2 linked regions of the Bradyrhizobium diazoefficiens genome follow. The protein of the gene in region 1 binds, or shares a complex with, the protein of each later gene. Links are inferred from orthologs where the notes say so. Each region holds a gene or a part of one and is shown in the gene's direction. Other genes may lie near its edges. The genes, in order: JJE66_RS05355 and tldD.

Evidence for each region.
Region 2: the proteins of JJE66_RS05355 (region 1) and tldD are in contact, whole or in part, in a solved structure (PDB 5NJ9), measured with the Escherichia coli proteins. The link is inferred for Bradyrhizobium diazoefficiens from one-to-one orthologs.

What each region holds. Positions count from the first base shown.
Region 1 is NZ_JAENXS010000001.1:1,109,009-1,123,153, reverse strand. What follows is about bases 64-2,991. They hold JJE66_RS05355 (TldD/PmbA family protein), read left to right. Parts: upstream 64-789; coding sequence 790-2,193; downstream 2,194-2,991. Other genes in these bases: JJE66_RS05350 (3'(2'),5'-bisphosphate nucleotidase CysQ), read left to right, coding at 2,180-2,991; JJE66_RS05360 (DUF6101 family protein), read right to left, coding at 64-510. In the rest of the region: more of JJE66_RS05360, read right to left, coding at 1-63; more of JJE66_RS05350, read left to right, coding at 2,992-2,995; JJE66_RS05345 (DUF4170 domain-containing protein), read left to right, coding at 3,056-3,298; JJE66_RS05340 (lysophospholipid acyltransferase family protein), read left to right, coding at 3,295-4,008; JJE66_RS05335 (3-deoxy-D-manno-octulosonic acid transferase), read left to right, coding at 3,971-5,329; lpxK (tetraacyldisaccharide 4'-kinase), read left to right, coding at 5,322-6,338; JJE66_RS05325 (hypothetical protein), read left to right, coding at 6,546-6,851; JJE66_RS05320 (DUF2093 domain-containing protein), read right to left, coding at 6,868-7,095; JJE66_RS05315 (dienelactone hydrolase family protein), read left to right, coding at 7,278-8,102; JJE66_RS05310 (hypothetical protein), read left to right, coding at 8,386-8,535; xseA (exodeoxyribonuclease VII large subunit), read right to left, coding at 8,708-10,330; JJE66_RS05300 (alpha/beta hydrolase), read left to right, coding at 10,467-11,477; JJE66_RS05295 (hypothetical protein), read left to right, coding at 11,474-12,025; JJE66_RS05290 (transcriptional regulator), read left to right, coding at 12,025-12,324; JJE66_RS05285 (hypothetical protein), read right to left, coding at 12,926-13,504; JJE66_RS05280 (DUF3606 domain-containing protein), read left to right, coding at 13,666-13,854; JJE66_RS05275 (hypothetical protein), read left to right, coding at 13,859-14,145.
Region 2 is NZ_JAENXS010000001.1:1,709,604-1,723,647, forward strand. Bases 5,426-8,252 are described here. They hold tldD (metalloprotease TldD), read left to right. Parts: upstream 5,426-6,038; coding sequence 6,039-7,466; downstream 7,467-8,252. Other genes in these bases: JJE66_RS08085 (DUF433 domain-containing protein), read right to left, coding at 5,426-5,428; JJE66_RS08090 (hypothetical protein), read right to left, coding at 5,488-5,784; lepB (signal peptidase I), read left to right, coding at 7,463-8,239; JJE66_RS08105 (MmcQ/YjbR family DNA-binding protein), read left to right, coding at 8,249-8,252. Also shown: JJE66_RS08050 (cytochrome c oxidase assembly protein), read right to left, coding at 1-114; JJE66_RS08055 (CoxF protein), read right to left, coding at 121-285; JJE66_RS08060 (heme o synthase), read right to left, coding at 293-1,237; ctaD (cytochrome c oxidase subunit I), read right to left, coding at 1,300-2,925; coxB (cytochrome c oxidase subunit II), read right to left, coding at 3,014-3,868; JJE66_RS08075 (invasion associated locus B family protein), read left to right, coding at 4,316-4,861; JJE66_RS08080 (DUF5615 family PIN-like protein), read right to left, coding at 4,875-5,207; more of JJE66_RS08085, read right to left, coding at 5,204-5,425; more of JJE66_RS08105, read left to right, coding at 8,253-8,587; JJE66_RS08110 (PAN domain-containing protein), read right to left, coding at 8,702-9,280; JJE66_RS08115 (glutamate--cysteine ligase), read right to left, coding at 9,393-10,763; JJE66_RS08120 (MarR family winged helix-turn-helix transcriptional regulator), read right to left, coding at 10,863-11,360; glutathione transferase GstA, read left to right, coding at 11,487-12,101; JJE66_RS08130 (FAD-dependent oxidoreductase), read right to left, coding at 12,191-14,044. UniProt on the Escherichia coli protein: Metalloprotease involved in CcdA degradation. Suppresses the inhibitory activity of the carbon storage regulator (CsrA).

The sequences.
Region 1 (14,145 bases):
CGCGATGATCTCGCGTTCGGCGCGATGGACGGGCAGCTCGCGCGCCATGGCGGTGCGACGGCGCATCAGGAATTTCGGACGGCGGGCGCGGATCGCGTTGGCGCGTCGACGGCGGGCCGCGGGCTTCCGCGCGCCTTCGTCGAGCTGCGGCAGCGCGAAGAGGTCGCTCCAGATCGCCCAGGCTTCAGTGAGTTCGTCGCCATCGGCGCTGACCAGCAGCGGCACGGAGAGCGAGGGATCGCGATGGACCAGGACGAGGGTCTGCGCCTCGTCATTGCCGCGCAACGCGACGCCGGTGAAGTCGCTGACGCGGACGTTGATCGCCATCTGCATGCCGCGAACGGCACGGCGCAGCACCACGCGTTCGCGATGAAGCTCGATTTGCCTGGTGTAGCCGTCGGCGCGCGGGTCATGCGCATCGAAGCGGACCGGAAGGGAAAGAGGGTCGAGCCGCAGAGAGCGGCTCGACCCGGCGGGGTTGGCCCCGCATGTTGCTGTTTGACGCCTCACGGCTTTCGTTCTCCCCGCCAGGATTATGTTCCCGGTCGATGCGAGGACCTTAGCGCGGCCCGCTTCCGAAACCGCTTAAAAAGGCTGGTTAACCCAGCGTCACCGCCCGCCATGATTGACAAGACCTTGGCGCGCATGATTGACGGGACGTTGCGTGAGAGCCGCGAATCTGAGCTTTTTGCGGGTTGAATACGCTTGAAGTCCGCACCATTTGGGCACATCTGGTGCTCAGGGCCCGTCTCGCCCCGAAACCTCCCGCGCCCCAACAGGATTTCGTTTGTGAACCCTTCACCAAGCTCGACGCTTTCGCCCCAGGATTCGTCCAAAGCCAATCGCGACCTGTTCGATCAGTCCGCGCTCTCGGATCTCGCTCAGCGGCTGGTGGAGGCGGCCAAGCGTGCCGGCGCCGATGCGGCCGATGCGGTCGCGGTGCGCGGCATCTCGCAGGGCGTCGAGGTGCGTGACGGCCGCGTCGAGGAATCCGAGCGGTCCGAGGGCGACGATGTGGGCCTGCGCGTTCTGGTCGGCCGGCGCCAGGCGGTGGTCTCGACCAACGACGCCAGCGGCGATGCCGTGACCAAGCTTGCCGAGCGCGCGGTGGCGATGGCGCGCGTCGCGCCCGACGACAAATATGTCGGCCTCGCCGATCCCGCGCTGCTCGCGCGCGACTTCCCCGATCTCGATCTGCTCGATCCCGATGTGCCCGCCACGTCCGAGCTCGAGCGTCGCGCGCTCGAAGCGGAGGCTGCGGCGCTCGGCGTGAAGGGCGTGTCGAAATCCGGCGGCGCTTCCGCCTCCGCCGGCATGGGCGGCATGGTGCTGGTGACCAGCACGGGCTTCCACGGTTCTTATCTGCGTTCCAGCCAGGGCATCTCGGCGACCGCGATCGTCGGCGAAGGCACCGGCATGGAGCGCGACTACGATTTCACCTCGGCGCCGCATGGTGCGGATCTGCTGTCTCCGGAGATTGTCGGCCGCTCCGCCGGCGAGCGCACCGTGGCGCGCGCCAATCCGCGCAAGGTCGAGACCTGCAAGGTGCCGGTCGTGTTCGATCCGCGCGTGGCGGGCTCGCTGGTCGGCCATGTCGTCGGCGCCATCAACGGCGCCTCGATCGCGCGCAAGACCAGCTTCCTGAAGGACAAGCTCGGCCAGCAGCTGTTTGCGAAAAACATCCGCATCATCGACGATCCCCTGCGCAAGCGCGGCCTGCGCTCGCAGACCTTCGACGCCGAGGGCGTCGCGGTGAAGAAGATGGCGCTGATCGACGAGGGCGTGTTGACGACGTGGCTGCTCGATTGCGCCACCGCGCGCGAGCTCGGCCTCACCACCACCGGCCACGCCCATCGCGGCGTCTCGTCCTCGCCGTCGCCGGGGCCCTACAATCTGCACCTCGAGCCCGGCACGCCAACGCCGGCCGAACTGATCGCCGACATCAAGCAGGGCTTCTATATCACCGACCTGATCGGCTCCGGCGTCAACGGCGTCACCGGCGATTACAGCCGCGGCGCCTCCGGCTTCTGGATCGAAAATGGCGAGCTCACCTATGCCGTGAGCGAGGTCACGATCGCGGGCCATCTGTTCGAGATCTTCAAGTCGATGCAGCCGGCCAACAATCTCGAGTTCCGCTACGGCATTAATGCGCCGACGGTGCGTATCGAGGGTTTGACGCTTGGCGGACGTTGACGCGCGCTTCTTCGAAACCATCCTGACGCGCGACGCTTCGCTGCTGCAAGACACGGTGCGGGACGCGGGCGCGCTCGCAAAGTCGATGTTCCGCACCGAGCTGAAGACATGGACCAAGGGCGCGTCCTCGCCGGTCTCGGAAGCCGACATCGCCGTCAACGATCTGCTGGAAGCACGGCTGCGCGGCGCCACGCCGGATTATGGCTGGCTCTCGGAGGAGAGCGCCGATGATTCCACGCGGCTGTCCCGGCGGCTGACCTGGGTGGTCGATCCCATCGACGGCACGCGCAATTATCTGGGCGGCCATGACGAATGGTGCGTCAGTGTGGCGCTGGTTGAGGACGCCTCGCCCGTGCTTGCCGCGGTGTTCGCGCCTGTTACCGGCGAGTTCTTCTTCGCCGCCCGCGGCCAAGGCACGACCCTCAACGGCGCAGCCGTGCGGGCGGCGCCGGGGACCGCGCTCGACTTCGCCCAGGTCGCCGGCCCGAAGCCGATGGTCGAGCGGCTCAACGCTACCGGCGGCGAGATCAAGCTGCATCCGCGAATCGGTTCGCTTGCGCTCCGGCTCTGCCGGGTCGCCCATGGCGGGCTGGATGCGGCTTTTGCGGGCGGCAACAGCCACGATTGGGACCTTGCGGCGGCCGATTTGATCGTGCAGGAAGCGGATGGTAGGATGAGCGACCTCTCCGGAGATCCCATCCTCTATAATCGTCGGGAAGTGACGCACGGGGTGCTGGTGGCAGCGGGACGCGATCGTCATGCGAGCATTGTCGCGCATTTTCGAAACCGTCCCTTGGCCTGAGCGCTGTCGTCGTGCTTGTCGAACACTGCTTTGCCGGGCAGCCCGTTAGGAACCGAACCCATGCCAGATAGTGCCCCGCAACAACTGCTTCATCTCGTCATTGGCGGTGAGCTGCTCGATCTCGAGCACAATACCTTCAAGAATCTCGACGACGTCGAAATCGTCGGCCTCTATCCGAACTATGCGGCCGCTCACGTCGCCTGGCGCGCCAAGGCGCAGAGCACGGTCGACAATGCGCAGATGCGCTATTTCATCGTCCATCTCCACCGGCTGCTCGACCCGAATCAAGAACCGGCACGTTGAAAAAACTGCTTCGCAACACGCTGCGGAGCAGCTGGTTTCAGCGTGCCGTCGGTTTCCTGGCGGCCGAATATCTGCGTCTGGTCTGGCGGACCAACACATTCACGTTCGATCCGCCCGACGTCTATGACATCGTCGAACCGCAGATCCCGGCGATCTTCGCCTTCTGGCACGGCCAGCATTTCCTCACCCCCTTCATCAAGAACAAGGACTCTTACAAGGCCAAGGTCCTGATCTCCCGGCATCGCGACGGCGAGTTCAATGCGATCGCCGTCGAGCGGCTCGGCATCGGCCTGATTCGCGGGTCCGGGGATCACGGCGGCGCGTTCCATCGCAAGGGCGGGGTCGGCGCCTTCAGGGAAATGGTGTACACGCTCCAGGACGGTTGTAATGTCGCGCTGACCGCCGATGTTCCCAAGCGCTCGCGCGTGGCCGGCCTCGGCATCATCATGCTGGCACGGGAATCGGGGCGACCGATCATGCCTTTCGCGATGGCGACCAGCCGCTTCATCCGGCTCAAGAACTGGGACCGCACCACCATCAATCTGCCATTCGGGCGGGGTGCATTGGTCGGCATCAAGGAAATCCACGTGCCGAGCGATGCCGATGCCGCCACCATGGAAGCACTGCGGCTGGAGCTGGAAGATACGCTGAACGAGGCCACCCGCCGCGCCTATGCGCAACTCGGCCGCCCGGGACCTGCAGATGGCTAGCTCGCGTCCCAAGAATCGGCCAATGACGCTGCCAATGACGCTACGCATGTACCAGCGGCTGGCCTCCGGCCTGGTGCCGCTCGCGCCTGCGCTGATCAAGCGGCGGCTGAAGCAGGGCAAGGAAGATCCCGCGCGCGTCGGCGAGCGGCGGGGCCTGTCGCAGGACGTGCGGCCGCATGGCCCGCTGGTCTGGATCCACGGCGCCAGCGTCGGCGAGGTGCTGGCGGCGGCGGCGCTGATCGAGCGCTTGCGCGATCTCAACCTGCGCATCCTGCTCACCTCGGGCACCGTCACCTCCGCGGCCGTCGTGGCCAAGCGTTTCCCGCCCGACGTCATCCATCAATACGTGCCATATGATTCCCCCCGCTACGTCGCGCGCTTCCTCGACCATTGGAAGCCGTCGCTGGCGCTGTTCATCGAATCCGACCTGTGGCCGAACCTGATCCTGGCCGGCGCCGCACGTCGCGTGCCGATGGTGCTGATCAACGGGCGGATGTCGCCGCGCTCCTTCCCGCGCTGGCGCCGGATGCACGGCACCATCTCGGCGCTGCTGTCGCGCTTCGACATCTGCCTTGCGCAGTCGAAGACCGATGCCGAACGTTTCTCTGCGCTCGGCGGCCGCGACGTCGTCGCCACAGGCAATCTCAAGCTCGACGTGCCGGCGCCGCCGGCCGATCCCGCAAAGCTCGAGCGGCTGATGGCGATGACGCGCGGGCGCCCCATCATCGTCGCAGCCTCGACCCATCCGGGCGAGGACGAGATGCTGGTCGCCGCGCATCGCAACCTCGTCGGTTTCTTCCCGCAGCTGCTGACCGTGATCGTGCCGCGGCATCCCGATCGCGGCTCCTCGATATCAGGCTTGATCACGGCGTCCGGCCTGAAGCCCGCATTGCGCTCGCGCGATGAGCCGCTCTCGGCCACCACCGATATCTATGTCGCCGACACCATGGGCGAGCTTGGCCTGTTCTACCGCCTCTCGCCGATCGTGTTCATGGGTGGGTCACTGATCCGCCATGGCGGACAGAATCCGATCGAGGCGATCAAGCTGGGCGCGGGCATCGTCCATGGTCCGCACGTCTTCAATTTCGCCGATGTCTACGAGGCGCTCGATGGCAGCGGCGGCGCGCGCCGGGCCGACACGCCGGAGGCGCTGGTCAAGCAGCTCGGCCTGTTGCTGGCCGAGCCGACCGTGCGCGACAAGATGCAGCGTGCAGGCACCAATGTGGTCGCGCAGCTCGGCGGCGCGCTCGATCGCACCATGACGGCGCTCGAACCGTATCTGATGCAGTTGCGGATCGAGATGGGAGCCGCCAATGCGTGAGCCGGCCTTCTGGTACCGGCCGCGTTCCCCGAAGTCGCATCTCCTCAGCCCATTGGGCGCGCTCTATGGCGCCATCGCCGCACGCCGCATGGCGCGCAGTGGTTTTGACGCCGGCATCCCCGTGCTCTGTGTCGGCAATTATCATGTCGGCGGCGCCGGCAAGACGCCGACCGTGCTGGCGCTGACCAGGCTCTTGCGCGAACTCGGCGAGACGCCGGTGGTGCTTAGCCGCGGGTATGGCGGACGCCTGCAGGGCCCGGTGATGGTCGATCGCGCGCGCCACACCGCAGCCGATGTCGGCGACGAACCCCTGATGATGGTGCGCGACGTGCCGGTCGTGGTGGCACGCGATCGCGTCGAAGGCGTCGCGCTGGCCAAGTCGCAAGGCGCCACCGTGATCCTGATGGATGACGGCTTCCAGAACCCGCACCTCATGAAGGACGCCTCGCTGATCGTGATCGACAGCGAGCGTGGTCTCGGCAACGGCAAGGTGTTTCCGGCAGGCCCGCTGCGCGCACCGTTGAAGGCGCAGCTTTCGCGCACCGACGCGCTGGTGCTGATCGGCGACGGCCACGCCGCGGACGATGTCGCCGCCGAGCTTGCCAGGCGCGACAAGCCGGTGCTGCGCGCGCGCCTGAAACCGGATCCAGCCTCGGTCGCGCAACTCTTCGGCAAGCCCGTTTTCGCCTTCGCCGGCATCGGTGATCCCGAGCGCTTCTTTCGCACGCTGCGGGCCAGCGGCATCGAGGTCGCGCGCACGCGGCCCTTCGCAGACCATCACATGTTCTCGCGCGACGAGCTCGCCGCGCTCGCTGCTGATGCCCGGCGCGAGCAGCTCATGCTGGTGACGACGGAGAAAGACCTCGCGCGCCTGCGCGGTCGCGAGGGCGTGCTGGATGGCATCGTGCCGTTCGCGGTCCAGCTCGAATTCGACGATCCCGCCACGCTCCGCCGCGTCATCAGCGACCATCTCTACAAGGCGCGCGAGCGGCGATTCAGCGCGCGATGATCTCGTAGGGTGGGTTAGCCCTGCGACTGCGCGAAGCGCAATTGCCGGGCGTAACCCACCAACTTCGTCCCGCATTCGCTGAAGCATGGTGGGTTACGCCTAGCGGACTGCGCTTCGCGCAATCCGCTGGTCTAACCCACCCTACGGCATCGCTATTCAGCCGATATTCATCGCAGGTCTCCTATCGGTTTCAGACAGGAGAATGCGATGAAATTTCCCTCCGCGGCCATTGCCGCCAGCCTTGTGTGTCTGATTGTTGCGCCGGTGTTTGCACAAACGACGCCGGCTCCCGCGGCTCCCTCCACGGTGCCGGTTCCCGCGACCAAGCGCGTGACGTGTCTCGGCGCGACGCAAAGTCTGAAGGGGCAGGACAAGCGCGACCAGATGCAGCTCTGTATGGCGCAGGCGCGGCTCGATTGCCTGAAGCAGGCGATTGATCAGAAGGTCGTCGGCGCAGCGCGGAAGAGTGCGATCAAGACTTGCCTGGGCGGGGATGGCGCCGAACAGCAATAGAAGCGAGGACGAGGCGTCACATCTGCGGCTTTGGCGCGTTCGGAAAGTGCCGCTGCAGCACGGCGCCGGGCGTGGCGTAGGCTTCCTGCAAATCCACGCTCCAATATTTCAATTCGTCGAGCGGGATCCGCGTGTCGGTGATGGCGCAGCGCACGAAGGTCCCCGGCGAGATCACGCGGAAATCGCCGTCGAGATATTGCACCTGCGCTTCGCCATTGCCCGAGGGGCCGAACTTGTTCAGCACGGTCGAAAGTCTCCGTGGAAGGGCCCCGCTTGGGAAAATCTCGCAGGGCACGATGTGTTGACTGGATCTAGCATAAATAGGGTGGCTTGTCCGCCCGTTAAACCCACCGGTTTGTGATGTTTTGCCGCCGTTTCCGCATGATAGTTCTGGAGGCCGTGCGGCACCTCTTGCAACGGACTCCGATGCGCCTTCGACTAACCGCCCTGTTCCTGACATTGCTGATGTCGGCTTCGCACGCGGCGCCGGCGCCGCAGCAGGTCGAGATTCCGCTCTCCTCCGGAATCCTGCACGCGCAGTTGTTCAAGCCCGATGGCGCGGGCCCGTTTCCGACCGTGATCGCGCTGCACGGCTGCGGCGGCCTCGGTGGTCATTCCGATCCCGTGCAGCCGCGCTATCGCGACTGGACCGAGCGCCTGCTCAAGGCCGGTAATGCCGTGCTGCTGCCCGATAGCTACGGCTCGCGCGAGCTCGGGCCGCAATGCCGCGTCAAGGATTTGCACGTCAAGGCGCGGCGCGAGCGCGTCGCCGACATCGCGGCATCGCGCGCCTGGCTGATGAAGCAGACCTGGGTCGCGCGCAGCCGCGTCAGCCTGGTCGGCTGGGCCAATGGCGCCAGTGCGCTGCTCTGGGCAGTGCGACCGCAGAGCGCGGCGCGCGACGCGAGCCCGGATTTTCGCGCCGCGATCGCGTTCTATCCGGATTGCCGGATCTCCGCAGGCCTTGGCTGGAGCACGCGGGTGCCGACGCTGGTGCTGATCGGCGCCAACGACGACGTCTCGTCGCCGCCGGCCTGCCGCCAGATGGTGGACGGCGCGCACGGGCGCAGTGCGCTCGCGCGCATCGTGGTGTATCCCGGCGCCTATCACGATTTCGACCGTGCCAACACGCCGCTGCATGCAGCTGGCGCCAGCACCGATGCCGCTGCGCCCGAGCGCGGCCATCTCGGCACCGATGCCGAGGCGCGCGCGGAGTCGCAGAAGGAAGTCGCGGAGTGGCTGGCGCGGTAGCGCGGATCAGCTGACCATCGCGCCGTAGCCCGGATGGAGCGCAGCGAAATCCGGGAAGGTCTCAAATTGTGGCACGATCCCGGATTGCGCTGCGATCCATCCGGGCTACGCATTCAGCCCAAGCGGGGCCGCCCGAGGAACAAGGTGAGGCAGACAGCCCCGCATCGACCACCGCCCTGCACGGCATGATGGCCGACCGGGAAACTACGGGTCACGCGTCAAGCGGGTTTCAGCAGGTCTCTGCGCCTTAGTTCGACCATGATGTCGGCTAAACGCATCGGACATGCGCAATCGCATCGTCCTCTTCTCCACCGCACTGGTCGTCTTCACCGTCGCGGTCTTCCTGTTCGAGGCCCAGGCCGGCGCACCCATGCGCGCGCCGGACCATTGCGGCTTCTGGACCACGATGGATGCGGGATTGTCCTGCCGGTAGGGCTACGCTCTCCCTTCCCGTCGTCCCGGCGAAGGCCGGGACCCATACCGCGGAATCTATCGATTGCGAGAGGTAGAAGTACCGAGCCACTACCCTTCGCAACACTCCTCCTATGGTTATGGGTCCCGGCCTTCGCCGGGACGACAGCGAGAATGGGGCGACGCCCTCGATCTCAAAACAAACTGCCCTGATCCACCGGCTTGCCCATGCGCCTCAGTGCGGGCTTGGCGTCCTGCGCGGCGGACTTCGGTTGCGATGGCGCGCGCTTCGCCGCCGGTGCTGGGCGATCGGCATCCGCAGTTGCGCCGACACGGCCGTCCGCGAACTCGATCTCGACGCGTGCGCCGGGACCGACGCTGTCAGCCGCATGCAGGGGATGACCGGCCTCATCGCGCACCAGCGCAAAGCCGCGCGCGAGCACGCCGCGATAGGACAACGCGGAGAGCAGCTTGCCGCTGTTCTCGACGCGGGCATCGAACCGTTGCAGCAGCGTCACCAGCGCGCGATTGGCGCGCTCAGCGAGGCGATGCGCGCGCTCGCGCTGGCGGGCAATCGCGTTGCGCTGCGCCTGCGCGTTGGAAAGTTTTGAGGCGCGCAAGCGAACCTCCAAGCCGGCGAAGCGGTCGCGACGCTGACGCAACAGCGAGCGCGCCGACAGGCCGAGCCGTTCGCCGCACACGGTGAGGCGGTGATCGGCCTGCGCGATCTGGCCATGCAAGACCCGCAGCGTCAGCTTGGCGCCGGCGGCGGTGAACCTGCGGAAATGCGCATGCGTGTTGGCCTTGAGACCGCGGGGCAGGGACGCGCCCGCATTATCCAGCCGTTGCCGCGGGATCGCCAGCAGATCGCCGGCGGCCGGCAGCGCGCGTGCGGCGGCGCGTAGCTCGCTGCGTCGGTGCTCATGGCCACGCTGCCAGCAGGCGCGGGTGCGCCGCGCGAGATCGGCGACCTCGACAAAGAGATCGCTGCGCACCGGCACCGCCATCTCGGCGGCCGCCGTCGGCGTCGGCGCGCGCTTGTCGGCGACGAAATCGATCAGCGTGATGTCGGTCTCGTGGCCCACCGCCGAGATCAGCGGGATCATGCTCTCGGCCGCGGCCCGCACCACGATCTCCTCGTTGAACGACCAGAGGTCCTCCAGCGAGCCGCCGCCGCGCGCGACGATCAGCACGTCGGGCCGCGGAATCTTGCCGCCCGGGGCAATCGCGTTGAAGCCGCGGATCGCGGCTGCGACCTGCTCGGCCGAGCCTTCGCCCTGCACTTTCACCGGCCATACCAGCACGTGACGCGGAAAGCGGTCCTCGAGCCGGTGCAGGATGTCGCGGATGACAGCGCCGGTCGGCGAGGTCACCACGCCGATCACCTCCGGCAGCCAGGGCAAGAGCTGCTTACGCGCCTCGTCGAACAGCCCCTCGGCGGCGAGCTTCTTCTTGCGCTCCTCCATCAGCGCCATCAGCGCGCCGATGCCGGCCGGCTCCAGTGCCTCGATCACGATCTGGTACTTGGAGGAGCCCGGATAGGTCGTGAGCTTGCCGGTGGCGATGACCTCGAGCCCCTCCTGGGGCTTGAAGCGCATCCGGCCGTGCACGCCCTTCCAGATCACCGCCTCGATCTTGGCGCTCTCGTCCTTAAGCGCGAAATAGCAATGGCCGGAGGAATGGGCGCCGCGAAACCCGGAGATCTCGCCGCGGACGCGGACATGGCCATAGGTGTCCTCCACCGTCCGCTTCAGCGACTGGGAGAGTTCGGAGACGGTGAATTCGGGCGCGTTGTTCAGTTGTTCCGCAGGCGGCATCGCAAACGATTCGGCGTTTTGGGGTCAGACCCGCTGTTTAAGGATTTTCGCCGCGCGGCGCCAATCCGGGGATTGATCAGAAGAGTACTCTGTAATATAGAGTAATCTATTGATCCTGAGTTCGAGGGAGTTGGCCATGGCGATGCAGTTGCTGCGAGGTGTTCTGGGCTTGCTGAAATGGGGCCTGTGCGCGGTCGGCGCGGTGGCGCTGCTCCTGACCGCCCTGATCGCGATGCCGCTGGAGCGGCCTGCCGAGATGCGATCGGTCTCGGACTCGGCCAAGGGCATCGACTGGGCCACTCTCCCGGCGCTCGAACGCTTCCAGGCCCGCGACGGCACCTGGCTCGGCTTCCGCCACTACGCCTCGAAGGGGGCGGACACCGGTCGCGGAGCGATCTTCATCCACGGCTCGTCCGGCTCATCAGCCACGGTCAATCACGCGCTGACCTATGCGATCGCTGCGCACGGCGTCGAGACCTGGGCGCTCGACACGCGCGGCCACGGTGCCTCCGGCACGCGCGGCGATATCGGCTATGTCGGCCAGCTCGAGGACGACCTCGTCGATTTCGTCGCTCATGTCCGCAAGAGCGCGCCGGACCTGCCGCTGACCCTGGTCGGCCATTCCGCCGGCGCCGGCTTCTCGCTCAGGGTCGCGGCGACGCCGATCATCCAGGACCTGTTCGTCCGCACCGTGCTGGTTGCGCCTTATCTTGGCTATGACGCACCGACCAACAGGCCGCATGCCGGTGGCTGGGCCAACGCCGACCTGCCGCGCTTCTTCGCGCTCGCCACGCTCCGCAAGCTCGGCATCGATTGCTGCGCGCAGCTGCCGGTGCTCGCCTTCGCGGTGCCGGCGAATTCGGCGAAGTACCTCACCTCTACCTATTCCGATCGCCTGATGCGCAATTTCGCCACCCACGGCTATCGCCTCGATCTCGCCTCGGTGACGCATCCGATGACGATCTTCGGCGGCGCCGAGGACGAGATGATGATCTCGGACAAATACGCAGAGACCGTGCAGGCCATCAAACCCTCCGTCGACGTCAAACTGATCGAGGGCGTCAACCACATGGGCATGGTTACCAATCCGAAGGCGGTCAATGCGATCGCCGAGGACGTGGCGACGCGCGGGGCAGGGCAGTCATGATCGACAGCCAAGAGGCGTCCGCAGCGCTCGCCGATATCGACGACATCGTCCAGCGCGTGAAGCAGTCGCAGCTCTACGAGCTGGCGAGTCTTGCGGCCATGTGGTGGGGCGTGCTGGTCTTCGCCGGCAATTTGGTGACCTGGCTCTGGCCGGTCTACGCGGTCTACGCATGGCCTGCCGTCGACATATTGGGTGTCGGTGGACTGGTTGCGGTCCGATGGCTCGCTCCATCGCAAGCGCATGCAGCGAGCTTCGACGTCAGGCTTCCGCTGGTCTTCGTGCTGTTCTTTGCGTTCGGCTATATCTGCACCAACGTGCTTGGTCATTTCGGCCCGCGCCAGCTCGGCGCGTTCTGGCCGATTTATTTCATGCTGTTCTACACACTCGCCGGTCTCTGGTTCGGCACCGCGTTCGTGGCGATCGGGCTTGTCATCACAGCGCTGACGCTGATCGGCTATTTCTATATCGGCGAGGCCTTCCCGCTCTGGATGGCCTTCGTCAACGGCGGCGGACTGATCGTCGGCGGCCTCTGGATGCGGCGGATCTGATGGCCGAGCTCGACGACATCATCCACCAGCCGCTGCGGCTGAAGATCATGGCGGCGTTGAACGCACTCCCCGTGTCCGCCGGCCTGGAGTTCTCGCGACTGAAAAAACTCACCGGCGCCACCGACGGCAATCTCGGCGCCCATATCGAGACCCTGGCGAAGGCGGGGTACGTCTCGGTCGACAAGGCCTTCGTCGGCAAGAAGCCGCAGACGACCGTGACCGCCACCGCCACCGGCCGCGGCGCCTTCGCGCGGCATGTGGCGACGCTGCAGGAGATCATTGCGGGGAGGCAGGTTTAACTTCTGCGATGCCGATGTTGCGCCCTCTTCCCCTTGTGGGCAGGGCAATCGCATATGGATCTCACGAGGATTGTCCGCGGTCTTGCTCCCGCCTCTCCCGCTTGCGGGAGAGGCCGACGCGCCCCGGGCGATGCGAAGCATCGTCCCGCGCGCGGCGGGTGAGGGTTCTCGCCACGCAGGGACATCCTCGGCAATCCCTGACAATCCCGACGCGGAGACACCCCCACCCCAGCCCTCCCCCGCAAGCGGGAGAGGGAGGCCAGTGCCGATGCCGCCGCATCGTGCACACCCATCGAGATCGCTATGATCTCCGTGATCGCTCCGGAGGAGTTGGCGCGGCTGGGCTTGAACCCAGCCGACTTTGATCGCCCCGTGCGAACCGCTTGGCTAGGCAATCGCGCTTAGCAGCCGCGGCAGATGCTCTTGATCTTCTTGTCCGGCGCCTTGTCGGCGGGATCGCGAAGCGGGTCATTGGCAGGCCTGGTGGAGTTGGGTTGGCCTGTCGCGGTTGTGACGGGACGCGTGTTCTGCCGTTTGTGTTTGGCCTCAGCAGGATCGTTGAACGCAATTGCTGCGATGAAAACGATGCACACGCTGCAATTTAACAGTTTTTGCAAATCTTCCCCACGATTTTATCAGCGCGATTGTTCTCTTGATCGATCTTGTCGTCACTGCCCTTTTCGTCCGCCGTCATCGGCCTGCCGATGCCGCCCGCGGGCGCCGCGCCTTGTGCGTTCGCGGGCGAACCCGCAGGGGCTGCCGTACCGGCAGTGTTCGTGCCGGGCGCCGCTCCCGTTGTCAGTCCATTCCCGTTCCCTGTTCGAAGATTTGCATCGGACTGGGCAGGCGAGGGATTGTTGACGTTGCCGTTCGCAACGTTTCCCGTGGCCGCTCTATTGTTAAGGTCAGGAGCCGTCGTCGAGTTCGCATTTGCACCGGTACCTGCGGTACCGGTCCCTGCTGAACCGGATGGAGATGTTGCGGCTGCACCCGCCGTCCCTGAAGAGGAGGCTGCGCCTCCCTCCCGCGCCACCACCTGAAGATGATCCTCCGCCTGCGCCCCTCCACCACCACCACCACCACCACCACCTCCTCCTCCGCCTCCTCCACCACCGCCTTGAGCGAACGCGGAGCAGGGAATGACAACAGCCAGGATAAGAGCCAAACGGGAGATGTTCATGATAGCGCTCCTTTTGAGCAATCAAGCCATCCGTTATCAGGACGTTCCAATTCGCGTCTCGCCGCCAGCAGCGCGTCTCAGTTCGCGCTTTCGTCACAGCGCGGAAAAGGCGCTCGGAACCGGGCGACTCGTTTCCGCGTTGCGCCATGAGGAGGAGTGTCATGGCTGGGAAGGCAAAGGAGCAAACCACCCGCAGGTGCAAGCTGGACCGCAGCCGCGTCGCTGGCGGGCAAGATTACGAAGTCCGATACGAGGCCAGGAAAACGGGACGCTCAGCCTCGGCCGTAAAGAAGGCGGTCAAGAAGGTCGGCAACAGCCGCAAGAAGGTGGAGAAGGGGCTAGGGCGATAGTCCCATGTCGCAGCCATCGTCAGGCCCACTGCCATCGCGGCTACGCCAATACATCGAGGCATTGGGGCCTTACCAGTCCTTGGTGCTGCTTCTCATCCCGGCCAGCATCGTCGAGCCCTTGAAGCTCGGTGCTGTGGCGATTGCGGGCAAAGGGCATTGGATCACCGGCACCGCCGCTCTCGTTTGCGCCTACGCGGCTAGTCTGTTTCTGGTCGAAAGACTGTTCAGGATTGTTCGCCCGAAGATTCTCACGCTGCCGTGGTTCGCTCGTCTCTGGAACTGGCTGCTCTC
Region 2 (14,044 bases), 590 kb from region 1 along the record:
CGCGACCACGCCGCCGCAGATCGAGGCGACCAGCACGTCACGGCCCAAGCCCCCTGAACGGCCTTTCCTGGCCGTTCGGCTCTGATCCTGCGATATGGTCGGCTCTCGATCCATCTCTTCCTACATCGGCCGGACTAGGACAGCCGGTCCCTTGACCATGGTGACGGCGAAAAACAGCACGACGAGAACACCGAGCGCGAGCGCGATTGCGATCGAGCGCCGACGGCGGCTCTTCTGCTGCGCCTCGGTGAGGACGATTCCATCTGGCTCGGGTTTGTCAGCCATGTCGTGATCATGCGCCCCCGACCATCGGAGCAAGCGCGCGGTACACGACCTCGGCCAGCAGGGTCGCAAACAGCGCAAACAGGTAAAAGATGGAGAACGCGAACAGCTTTCGCGTCGCGCGCAGCGATTGGCTGCGTTCGCGGCGGAAATAGACGTTGATAGCTAGCACCAGCATGCCGGCACCGAGCACCAGCGAGGTGACGCCGTAGACGGCGTCGAAATAGCCGAGCGCCCAGGGCGCGGCAGCCACCGCGATCAGCACGACGGTGTAGAGCAGAATCTGAAGACGGGTTGCGTCGGGACCGGCGACGTTGGGCAGCATCGGGATGCCGGCGCGCGCGTAATCGTCGGAGCGGAACAGTGCCAGCGCCCAGAAGTGCGGCGGCGTCCAGAAGAAGATGATGGCGAACAGCAGCAGCGGCTCGACGTCGACCGTGCCGGTGACGGAAGCCCAGGCCACCACCGGCGGCAGCGCGCCGGCAGCACCGCCGATCACGATGTTCTGCGCGGTCCAGCGCTTCAGGCCCATCGTGTAGATCACGACGTAGAAGAAGATGGTGAAGGCGAGCAGCGCGCCCGCGATCCAGTTGACGAGGATGCCGAGCGTCATCACCGCGAAGAAGGCGAGCGTCATGCCGAACGCCATCGCCTCGGGCCGGGTGATGCGGCCGCGTGGAATCGGGCGGTTCGCGGTGCGCGACATCTTGGCGTCGATGTCCCCCTCGAGTGCCATGTTGAGCGCGCCGGAAGCGCCGGCGCCGACGGCGATGCAGAGCAGCGAGGTGATCGCAAGCACGGGGTGGAAGTGCCCCGGCGCCATCGCCATTCCGACCACCGCGGTGAAGATCACGAGCGACATCACCCGCGGCTTGAGCAGCGCGATGTAATCGCCGACCTCCGCTTCGGAGATGCGGGGATTGATGTTGATGGCATTCTGATCGAGGACGGACACTAAATTCAACTCGCTTCGTTATAGAGCTGCGGCGCCCGTCTCGGGCGCCGCAGGCGTTTTGATTACTGCACGCGGGGCAGCACTTCGAACTGGTGGAAGGGCGGCGGCGAGGACAGCGTCCATTCCAGCGTGGTCGCGCCGGCACCCCAGGGATTGTCGCCCGCGGGCACCTTCTTCATGAAGGCGTCGAGCACGCAATAGAGGAAGATCAGCACGCCGAAGCCCGAGATGTAGGAGCCGATCGAGGAGACCAGGTTCCAGCCGGCGAACGCATCGGGATAATCGACATAGCGGCGCGGCATTCCCGACAGGCCGAGGAAGTGCTGCGGGAAGAACACCATGTTGACGCCGACGAAGGTGAACCAGAAATGCGCTTTCGCCAGCGTCTCGTTGTACATGTAGCCCGACATCTTCGGGAACCAGTAGTACCAGCCCGCGAAGATCGCGAACACGGCGCCGAGCGACAGCACGTAGTGGAAGTGCGCGACGACATAGTAGGTGTCCTGGAGCACGCGGTCGACGCCCGCGTTCGCCAGCACGACGCCGGTGACGCCGCCGACCGTGAACAGGAAGATGAAGCCCACCGCCCAGATCATCGGGGCACGGAACTCGATCGAACCGCCCCACATCGTGGCGATCCAGGAGAAAATCTTCACGCCGGTCGGCACCGCAATCACCATGGTAGCGGCGACGAAATAGGCCTGCGTCGCCGACGACATGCCGACCGTGTACATGTGGTGCGCCCACACCACGAAGCCGATGCCGCCGATCGCGACCATGGCGTAGGCCATGCCGAGATAGCCGAATACGGGCTTGCGCGAGAAGGTCGAGACGATCTGGCTGATCATGCCGAAGCCGGGCAGGATCAGGATGTACACCTCGGGATGACCGAAGAACCAGAACAGGTGCTGGAACAGCACGGGGTCGCCGCCACCATCGGGCGCGAAGAAGCTGGTGCCGAAATTGCGGTCGGTCAGCAGCATGGTGATCGCACCGGCGAGCACGGGCAGCGACAGCAACAGCAGGAACACCGTCACCAGGATCGACCACACGAACAGCGGCATCTTGTGCAGCGTCATGCCCGGCGCGCGCATGTTGAAGATGGTGGTGATGAAGTTAATCGCGCCGAGGATCGAGGACGCGCCCGCCAGATGGAGCGACAGGATCGCGAAGTCGACGGCCGGGCCGGGATGACCGGTGCTCGACAGCGGCGCGTACATGGTCCAGCCGGTGCCGACGCCGTTGGCGCCCGGCTCGCCCTCGACGAAGGACGAGATCAGCAGCAGTGCGAACGAGGCCGGCAGCAGCCAGAATGAGATGTTGTTCATGCGCGGGAACGCCATGTCCGGCGCGCCGATCATCAGCGGCACGAACCAGTTGCCGAAGCCGCCGATCATCGCGGGCATGACCATGAAGAAGATCATGATCAGGCCGTGGGAGGTCACGAAGACGTTATAGGTGTGCGTTTCGTGGAATATCTGCACGCCCGGATACATCAACTCGGCACGGATCGCGATCGACAACGCGGCACCGATGATACCGGCGATGACCGCGAAGATCAGGTACATCGTGCCGATGTCCTTGTGATTGGTCGAATAGACGTAGCGCCGCCATCCGGTCGGATGGGCGTGCTCGTCGTGTCCGTGGTCTTGCGCGTGATCGCCGTGTGCTGCTGCGCTGGTTGCCATTTTCAAATCCTGCCTTGCGTCCCGTTCGGACCTTCGGAGGTCCCGCCCATTATGTCGCTTTCGGTCCCCTCAAACCGTTACCCGACGCCTACTGCGTCGGGCCGGCCGCGGAGGCGAAAGTGCTGGTGCCGCCGCTTGCATATTTCTTCTTCGCCGTTTCGACCCAGGAGGCGAACTCCTGATCGTTCACCACGCGAATCGCGATCGGCATGAAGGCGTGGTCCTTGCCGCAGAGCTCCGAGCACTGGCCGTAGAACATGCCGGTCTTCGTCGCCTTGAACCAGGTCTCGTTCAGCCGCCCCGGAATGGCGTCGATCTTGACGCCGAAAGCCGGCAGCGCGAAGGCGTGGATGACGTCGGCGCCGGTGACCTGGACGCGAATCACCTTGTTGACCGGCACGACCATCTCGTTGTCGACGCCGAGCAGCCGGGGCTGCTTGTCCTGGGCCAACAGCGAGTCGAACTCGAACTTGCCGTTGTCCGGATAGGCGTAAGACCAGTACCACTGCTTGCCAGTCGCCTTGATGGTCAGATCCGCCTTCGGCACGTCGAGCTCGAGGAACAGCAGGCGGAACGACGGCACCGCGATGCCGACCAGGATCAGCACCGGAACCAGCGTCCAGGCCACCTCGATCAGCGTGTTGTGGGTGGTCCGCGACGGCACCGGATTGGCCCTCGCGTTGAACTTCACGACCACGGCCACGAGCAGCGCCAGCACGAACAGCGTGATCACGATAATGAGCACGGACAAGAAATTGTGGAACCAGACGATATTGTCCATCACCGGAGACCCGGAGGCCTGAAGGTGCCACTCCCACGGCTGCGGCTGCCCGAGCTCGGCGAACGCCGCGCCGCCCGTCGCCAGCGTGATGCCAGCCGCCACCAAGGCGATGGTGGCCATTCCCAGCAAATGCCGGCCCACCCGACCCATCGACATCCTCATGCCGTTCGCGCTCCCCTTACGAAATCACCCCAGGTGCATTCCCCTATTTCCGGGAAATGCTTATTCGACCCGCCCGTCCAACGAAACGCCGCTCAAGAATACCTCTAAGAGGAATTGGGCCAGATCGCTCAAACGCCGAAATCAAGCCTCTCAAACCATAATTCTTGATCTATCGCAATGCAGTCTTGGGCTTGGTCTGCCTCCCATCACCCGCAAGATATTTCCCAGCAACATCAGACAAAAATACCGTTTCCCGGGATGCCGCGGCTTGACAGCGGAATTGCCCGCGTTAGGCACTGGCGGACAATCGCGCAGGAACTTGATTCGTGTCGGCGATGGCGAGCCAAGGCGGCGCGGGATTTGCTTGGGAATTGCCTTCAAGCCGCCGTCATTCCCGTATCAGTCCACCAGCGCGAGCGACCCAGGCGAGCAAAGGGACCGACCCCGATGGGGCTTTCGAGATGCATGGCGAGGCCGGATGACGGCATCAAGGCGCTGATCGGCCTCCTGGCCGCCGCCCTTTTCCTTGCCATGTTCGTGTTCTTGCCCGGCGCCGCCCATGCGCAGGGCGCGGTGCGCTCCGTCCATGGCGACTGGCAGATTCGCTGCGATACCCCGCCCGGCGCCCAGGCCGAGCAATGCGCCCTGATCCAGAGCGTCGTGGCAGAGGACCGCTCCAACGCCGGCCTCACGGTCATCGTACTGAAGACCGCCGACCAGAAGAGCCGCCTGATGCGCGTGGTCGCCCCCCTCGGCGTGCTGCTGCCCTCCGGCCTCGGGCTGAAGCTCGACAACCAGGATGTCGGCCGCGCCGGTTTCGTCCGCTGCCTGCCCAACGGCTGCGTCGCCGAGGTCGTTATGGACGACAAGCTGCTCGGCCAGCTCCGCAGCGCCAAGACCGCGACCTTCATCATCTTCGAGACGCCGGAAGAAGGCATCGGCTTCCCGCTCAGCCTGAACGGGCTCGGCGAGGGATATGACAAGCTGCCGTAGGGCGACGGCCGACCTAGTAGATCTCGAGACAAGCTGCTGCGGCGGCGTCCTGAAACGATCGGATCGTCTCGGCTTGACGTCGCAGCAACTCTGCAATGGCCGACATCGTCTGATTACCGGCTCGCAGCCAAATCACCTTGGGCGGAGCCCCCAATAAGCCGGCAAGATCGGCGAAGTCGACATCCTGCGTTACGATGCAAAAGCCATTTGCCTTGGCAAAATCCCAAAGCGCGCGATCCGCGCCTTCGGATAGGCCAAGCAGTCGGACATGGCTGGAGTCTGGAAAGAGGTCGGCAATCATCTGGCAGAGCTTGAAGCTGAGATTCTGATCAAACAGAAGCTTCATATCGGCGCAGTGACCAGCCGCCTCTCGCGGTCAGCCGCATAAGCCAAACACGCCCGGATATCGTCCTCGGTCAGCTCAGGGAAATCATCGAGGATTTGGGCATGGCTCTGCCCCGCAGCCAACCAGCCGAGCACGTCCGCCACGGCGATTCGCATATGGCGAATGCACGGTCGGCCTCCGCGCTTGCCGGGCTCGATGGAGATGATGTCCCGATAGTCCATAGCTTAAACCATAGCATTAATCGGAGGGCAGCACCATCGGTGTCCCCCTCGACAGCTCTTCACGCCCTGTCGACGCGAAAGAGGTCCATGTCGCACCAGGTGCAGCGGAAGATGCGGCCGCTTCCCTGGACGGGCATGCTGGCGGCCTTCTGCCGGCATGTCGCGCAGACAACGCCATCCGTCGTGGCGCAGCCGGGGTGAGCTGCAAGATAGTCGTCACGCGAGGGATAAGAGCTCCAGAACAGGCGGTAGATGATCTGATTGAGGAGCAGGACCGAAGCCAGCACAGCAAAGCCAATGATGAGGCCTTGATACCGGTCAATGAAATCGACCAGCGGCAGGATGAGCTTCCACATGCGTCGCGTCTCGCAGACCGCCGGAGCAGGCACGCCCACGATATACCTGGGACTCTTCAAGATCGGCTTAAGGTGATCGTTTGAAATTGATCCGCGGCGGTCCGAAGCCGTCGTCGCCCGGAGGCTTTCGGGATGAATATCCGATATCGCAATGATTTCAATCATGTCGTTTCGGTAATGTGACGGTCCGCCCTCTCGCCGAACGGCCGGGAAGCCGTTATCTTGCCGAACATGTCTCCGACAATGGGTGATCGATGACCAACCCTGCAACAACCTCCCTGCTCGACCGCGCCAATCTCGACCGCGACCAGGTTCGCCACGAGGTCGCGCGCGGGCTTGCCGGCGCCGACGACGGCGAATTGTTCCTGGAATACAGCCAGACCGAAGCGCTGATGTTCGACAATGGGCGGCTGAAGCAGGCGACCTACGACACCTCTCAGGGTTTTGGGCTTCGCGCCGTCAAGGACGATGCGGTCGGCTACGCGCATTCCTCCGACGTATCGCTGCCGGCGCTGATTCGCGCCGCCGATGCGGTCGCCGCCGTCCGCGGCGGCTATTCCGGAAGCTTTGCGGCTCCGCCCCCGCGCACGAATGTGCGGCTCTATGGCGACGACAATCCGCTGGATGCCCCGGGCTTCGAGACCAAAGTCAAACTGCTCGCCGAGATCGACGCTTATCTGCGCGACAAGGACCCGCGGGTACGGCAGGTCAGTGTCAGCCTCGGCGCGACCTGGCAGGTCGTCGAGATCCTGCGGCCCGACGGCGAAAGCTATCGCGACATCCGCCCGCTGGTGCGCGTCAACGTCTCGGTCGTCGCTGGACAGGGCGATCGCCAGGAGAGCGGCAGCAAGGGTTATGGCGGCCGTGCCGGCTATGCCGAATTCATCCAAAGCAAGAACTGGCGCGATGCCGCCGACGGTGCGCTGCGCGAGGCCCTGGTCAATCTGGAGTCGATTCCCGCCCCCGCCGGCGAGATGGACGTCGTGTTGGGGGCCGGCTGGCCCGGCGTGATGCTGCATGAAGCGGTCGGCCATGGTCTGGAAGGCGATTTCAACCGCAAGAAAACGTCAGCGTTTGCCGGCCTGATGGGTCAGCAGGTCGCAGCCAAGGGCGTCACCGTGGTCGACGACGGCACCATTGCCTCGCGCCGCGGCTCGCTCTCGATTGACGACGAGGGCACGCCGACCAACCGCACCGTGCTGATCGAGGACGGCATTCTGGTCGGCTACATGCAAGACCGCCAGAACGCGCGCCTGATGAACATGAAGCCGACCGGCAACGGCCGCCGCCAGGGCTATGCCCATGTGCCGATGCCGCGCATGACCAATACCTACATGCTCGCGGGCGACCGCGAGCAGGCCGAGATGATCGCCTCGGTGAAGAACGGCGTCTTGGCCGCGAATTTCGGCGGCGGACAGGTCGACATCACCTCGGGCAAGTACGTGTTCCAGTGCACCGAGGCCTACAAGATCGAGAACGGCAAGTTAGGCGCGCCCTTGAAGGGCGCCATGCTGATCGGCAACGGGCCGACCGACCTGCACCGCATTCGCATGATCGGCAACGACCTCGCGCTCGATACCGGGATCGGCACCTGCGGCAAGAACGGCCAGGGCGTGCCGGTCGGCGTCGGCCAGCCGTCGCTTCTGATGGAACGCATTACTGTGGGTGGAACGGGCGCATGAGCGTGGAAAAAGGAACTGTCACCGCCAAGCGAAAGAGCAGCGGCTGGGCCGGCCAGCTCGTGCAGCTCGCCGGCATCGTCGCCGCCGTCTTCATCGCCAAGGGCGCGCTTGCCGAGCCGTTCTACGTGCCGTCGGGCTCGATGGAGCCGACGCTGTTGATCGGCGATGCCCTGCTCGCCTCGAAATTCCCCTATGGCTACGGCACCTCGTCGCTGCCCATCCAGATCAACCTGCCGGAAACAGGCCGCGTCTTCGCGGAGACGCCAAAGGCAGGCGATGTCGTGGTGTTCCGCTGGCCCGGCGATCGCTCGCAGGCCTGGGTCAAGCGCGTCGTCGGCCTTCCCGGCGACCGCATCCAGATGCGGCAGGGTCAGCTCTTCATCAACGACCGTCCCGCCGAACTGAAGCCCGACGGCGTTGGTGCCGCCGAGGACGACAATGGCGGCAGCGAGCCCGCCTACCGCTACGTCGAGACGCTGCCGAACGGCGTCTCGCACCTGATCTTCAAGATGCGCGACAATGGCCCGCTCGACAACACGCCGGAAGTGACGGTACCCGCCGGCCACCTGTTCGTGCTCGGCGATAACAGAGACAATTCGGCGGACAGCCGCGTGCCGTTGCGCTCCGGCGGCGTCGGCCTGCTGCCGGTCGACAATCTGGTCGGCCGTGCGGACGCCGTGCTCGGCTCCTGGGATCTCGGCATGCGCGGTCAGCCGGTGTGGACCTGGCTCTCCGGCTTCCGGCTGGCGCGGTTCTTCACCGCCGTGCATTGAGCCGGTCTCATGACCTTCGACGACGTCAGAAAATTTGCGCTGACGTGGCCGGAGGTCGAGGACGGCACCTCCTACGGCACGCCCGCTCTGAAGGTGCGCAAGAAGATGCTGGCGCGCCTGAGAGAGGATGGCGACAGCCTGGTGATGCCAGATGTGCCGATCGACGAGCGCGCGATGCTGGTCGAGAGCCAGCCGAAGATTTTCCATTTCACCGATCATTACGCCGACCATCCGATCGTGCTGATCCGCCTGTCCAAGGCGAAACGCGCGATCGTCGAGCCGTTCCTGCGACGGCGCTGGAGTGTGCTCGCATCGAAAGCGGCCCGCGCAAAGCATGATGCGGAGTGAGATGTGTAGGGTGGGTTAGCAAAGCGTAACCCACCACTTTGATCTCCGCGGCGACAGAAGCGGCGGATTACGCCTTCGGCTAATCCACCCTACGCGTCCGGCGTACGGCGAACCCTACCGCACCACTCCCGACGTGAAGCCGGCCTTCCGCCGCGGCGGCTTGATGTCCTTTTTCAGGAAGCAGCGCGCCCCGCGGCCCGTGTAGCCGGGACGGGCGTAGGTGAAAGCGCGGCACTTGTTGTCGGCGGTACAGGCCGCCTTGCAGGCGTCCTCGCTCTCGCCGTCCTTGAGCTCGAAACTGCGCAAATCGCCGCCGGGACGATCGATCGAGGTCTCGACGCCCTCGATGCGCGGCTCGATCACGCCGGCGCCGCGCACGCCGGAGATACAGCAACTGCCTGGCACCCGCGGCGGCACGGTATTCTTGAGCCAGCACACCGCCGCGGCGCCGTCGATGTCGGGATAGCTGAAGCTCCACGAGCGGCAGCGGCGATCGCGCTCGCAGAGCAGCGCACAATCCGCGGGATCACCCGATGTGACCGGCGTGTTGAAATAATCGCCGCCGGGCCGGTCGAACGCCGTCTGGGCACGTGCAGGCCCGCTCGCAAACACGAGCGAAAGCAACGTAACGCAGGCCACGACGCTTGCCGAGACCTTTGCCATGACGGCCCCAGGCAGGCGGCCCTTCCCCATCGGAACAGCTTTCGAGTTTATTGACGGCGCTCAGGTTTTTCAGCTGGTCATTTGATCGCCGCAAACCTGTATGGGCGATGAACGGCCTAAATCCTGATCGTGGTCCAATGAACTAGAACGCGTAGTCCCTGTAGGCTGGTTCCACCGAGCCGTTCCAGCCGCCGTTGAACTTCTCGAGCATCTCCTCGGCCGGCGTCCGGCCGGAATCGATGATGCGATCAAGCGGCTCCAGATGCCGCGTTTCGTCGCGGCCGATCGCGTCGATGCGACCGCGGCGACGCAGGCCCGCATGTGCCAGAACGAGGCACTCCTTGGCGATCTCAAAGAGATAGCGGTCCTTGATCCGCGCCTTGAAGCCGAAGCGCGGCACGTCGTCGCGCAGGGCCTGGCGCTCAGGCGCGGTCCAGTGCTTCACCATGTCCCAGGCGGCGTCGAGCGACACATCGTCATAGAGCAGTCCGGCCCAGAATGCCGAGAGCGCCGGCAGCCGTCCCCACGGGCCGCCGTCGGAGCCGCGCATCTCGAGATAACGCTTGAGCCGCACCTCCGGGAAGATCGTCGAGAGATGGTTAGCCCAGTCCGACAGAGTGGGGCGCTCGCCGGGCAGATTGTTGTTGCGGCCATCGAAGAAGGCGCGGAACGAGGAGCCCGACACATCGATGTAATCGTCGCCGCGCTTGACGAAATACATGGGCACGTCGAGCGCATAGTCGACATAGCGCTCGAAGCCCATGCCGTCCTCGAACGCCCACGGCATCATGCCCGCGCGCGCGTTATCCGTGTCGCGCCAGATCTCGGAGCGGAAGGACAGGAAGCCGTTCGGCTTGCCTTCGGTGAACGGCGAGTTGGCGAACAACGCGGTCGCGACCGGCTGCAGCGCCAGCGAGACGCGCAGCTTCTTGACCATGTCGGCTTCCGAGGAGAAGTCGAGATTGGTCTGCACGGTGCAGGTCCGGTACATCATGTCGAGGCCGTATTGACCGACCTTCGGCATGTAATTGGTCATGATCTTGTAGCGGCCCTTGGGCATTATCGGGATGTCGGCGCGCGACCAGGACGGCGTCATGCCGAGGCCAAGGAAGCCGATGCCGAGCGGGGTCGCGATCTCGCGCACCTGAGCTAAGTGCGCCATCAGCTCGCTTTGGGTCTGGTGCACGTTCTCGACCGGCGCACCGGAGAGCTCGAACTGTCCGCCGGGCTCGAGCGAAATCGCGCCGCCACCCGTGACGTCATAGAGGCCGATGATGTTGCCCTTCTCCATGATTGGCTCCCAGCCGAGCAGGAGCTTCATGCCCTCGAGCAACGCGCCGATGCCGCGTGCGCCTTCGTAGGGCACCGGACGGTGGCCCTCGAGCGTGAACGGCGTCTTCTCGTGCTCGGTGCCCATGCGGAATTCGGACGGGTCCTTGCAGCCGGCCTCGAACCACGCGACGAGCTCGTCACGCGATTGCAGCGGCGTCATGTCGATCTGGTCTCGCGCCATATCAAACTCTACTCAAAAGCGCTTCGATCGAATGCGCGCGGGTGACGGGGATGGTCCGCGAACCCACCGGGCGCGCGGACGTGCTGGTTTGCCGCGAGATCATCGCGACGGCGAGCTTTCGTTGACGTTGACGACGGGCGGCAGTTTCATCTCACCGCACGAGCAACCCAGCCGGTCGAGCAGACCGCTGAGCTTGACGGCATCGGCATCGGACAGTTTCGAGCCGACATATTTCTCGATTGCAGCCGAGTAGGCGCCCCACATCCGCTTCTGCAACTCGCGGCCGGCCTCCGTGATCTCGACGAACTGACCGCGCTTGTCGATCTTGCATTCGCGCCGGGAGGCGAGCCCCTCGTCGACCAGACGATCGATCAGCCGCGAGGTCGAGTATTGCGGGATCAGCATTTGCCGTTCGAGCTCCACCGGCCGCAGCTCGCCGGAGGGCGCGCGCGACAATTCGAGCAGCGCGTCATACCAGGCCAGCGGCGGGAAACCGGCCTTCTTCAGGTCCTGCTCGACGCAGTCGAGCACACGGCTCTGCACCCGCATCAGGCGGATCCAGGCACTGGTTGCCTCGGTCGATGGTTTACGTTTCATGGTCCCGCTCAAACTCATCGCCCGCTTCTTACCTCATTCGATGCACCTGCATCAATCTTGACTATTTCATGCAAGTGCATGTAGGCGTAGTTTCACCCCGGCCAAGTCAAAAGAGGAGGAAATTCCATGAAACTGTATTACTCGCCCGGCGCCTGCTCGCTATCCCCGCATATCGCACTCCTGGAGGCCGACCTGCCCTATGAGCTGGTCAAGGTCGATCTCCGGGCCAAGAAGCTCGAGAATGGTGACGACTATCTGAAGGTGAATCCGAAGGGTCAGGTCCCGGCGCTGGGCCTCGACAGCGGTGAGATCGTGACCGAAGGCCCGGTCATTGTCCAGATGATCGCCGACCAGGCCGCCGCCAAGGCGTTGGCGCCGGCCCACGGCAGTTCCGAGCGGTACAAGCTGCTCGAATGGCTGAACTTCCTCACCTCGGAGGTGCACAAGAGCTTCGGACCGTTGTTCGCGCCGGCCCTGAACGATGAGGCCAAGGCATTTTTCAAGGATCGCGTCATGGGCAAGCTGAAATATATCGATAGCCAGCTCGCCGGCCGCGACTACCTCATGGGCAAGCAGTTCTCGGTCGCCGACGGCTATCTCTTCACGATGCTGACCTGGGGCGACCGGATGAAGTTCGACCTCTCGGCGATGCCCCATCTCATCGCCTACAAGACCCGGGTCGCGGCACGGCCGAAGGTGCAGGAAGCTTTGAAAAAGGAAGGGCTCGCACAAGCCGCCTGAGACGAAGCTCGATGAAACTGCGAAAGGCCGGATCGATTGATCCGGCCTTTCTTGTTGTCACAACTGCGTGAGACGCGTCGAATGAGGCCTTACGCGGCCGCCTTCTTCGGCGCGAAGCGGCCGTAGAAGGTTTCCCCTTTGGCGGCCATCTCCTCCAGCAGCTTCGGCGGCGTGAAGCGCGAGCCGTACTTGGCTTCCAGCTTGTGGCAGAGCTCGACGAAGGTCTTGGTGCCCATGAAGTCGATATAGGACAGCGTGCCGCCGGTGAACGGCGCGAAGCCGAAGCCGAGGATCGAGCCGACATCGGCCTCGCGCGGATCGGTGATGACGTGGTCCTCGACCGTGCGCGCAGCTTCCACCGCCTGCACCACCAGGAAGCGCTGCTTCAGCTCCTCGACATCGAGCGTGTCGGGATCGAGCTGCTTCGGCTGCAGCGCCGAGAGGCCCGGCCACAGGCTCTTCTGACCCTTGCCCTTCTCGGGATAGTCATAGAAGCCCTTGCTGTTCTTGCGGCCGAGACGGCCCTGCGTCTCGACCATCTCCACCATCAGCTTCTTCTGATCGGAGTTGATGGCGTTGGGGCCGAGGTCGGTTTCCGTCGCCTTCATGATCTTGAGGCCGAGGTCGAGCGCGACCTCGTCGGACAGCGAGAGCGGGCCGACCGGCATGCCGGCCATCTTGGCGCAGTTCTCGATCATCGCCGGCGGCACGCCTTCCAGAAACATTTCGTTGCCTTCGGCGACGTAACGGCCGACGCAGCGATTGGCGAAGAAGCCGCGGGAGTCGTTCACCACGATCGGCGTCTTGCCGATCTGGCGGACATAGTCGAGCGCGGTCGCCAGCGCGAGATCGCCGGTGTTCTTGCCCTTGATGATCTCGACCAGCATCATCTTCTCCACCGGCGAGAAGAAGTGGATGCCGACAAACTTGCCCTGATCCTTGAAGCTCTCGGCCAGAGAGGCGATCGGTAGCGTCGAGGTGTTGGACGCAAAGACCACGTCGGGCTTCATATGCTCCTGCGCCTTGGCAAAGGTATCAGCCTTGACCTTGCGGTCCTCGAACACGGCCTCGATGACGAGGTCGACGTCCTTCAGGGCCGCATAGTCCGCGGTCGGCGTAATGCGCGCGAGCAGCGCTTCGGCATCGGTCGGCTTGGCGCGGCCCTTCTTGATCTGGTCTTCGATCACCTTCTGCGCATGCGCCTTGCCCTTGTCGGCGCTCTCCTGGTCGCGATCGATCAGGACGACGTCGAGGCCGGCGCGGGCCGAGACGTAGCCGACGCTCGCGCCCATGAAGCCGGCGCCGATCACGGCGATCTTCTTCACCTTGGTCGGGGCAATGTCCTTCGGACGTCGTGCACCCTTGTTGAGCTCCTGCATCGACAGGAACAGGCTGCGGATCATCGCTGCCGCTTCTTTCGAACGAAGCACCGAGGTGAAGTAGCGCGATTCCACGCGAAGCGCCGCGTCGATCGGCAACAGCAGGCCCTCATAGACGCAGCTCATGATCGCGCGCGCGGCCGGATAGTTGTCGTAGGTCTCGCGGCGATAGATCGCGTTGCCGGCCGGGAACATCATCATGCCGGCCTTGGAGAACACCGGGCCGCCGGGCAGCTTGAAACCCTTCTCGTCCCAGGGCGCGACGGCCTTGCCGCCACCCTTGATCCAGTCTTTTGCGGCCTTGACGAGATCAGCGGCGGGCACGATGGCGTGAATGAGGTTCAACGCCTTGGCCTTTTCGACGGTGACTGGATCGCCCTTGAGCAAGATGGTCATCGCGTCCTGCGGCGGCACCAGCCGCGGCACGCGCTGCGTGCCGCCGGCGCCGGGGAACAAGCCGACCTTGACCTCGGGCAGGCCGAGGCGCGTCTTGGGATTCTCCGCCGCCACGCGGTAGTGACAGCACAGCGTGATCTCGAAACCGCCGCCGAGCGCAAGACCGTT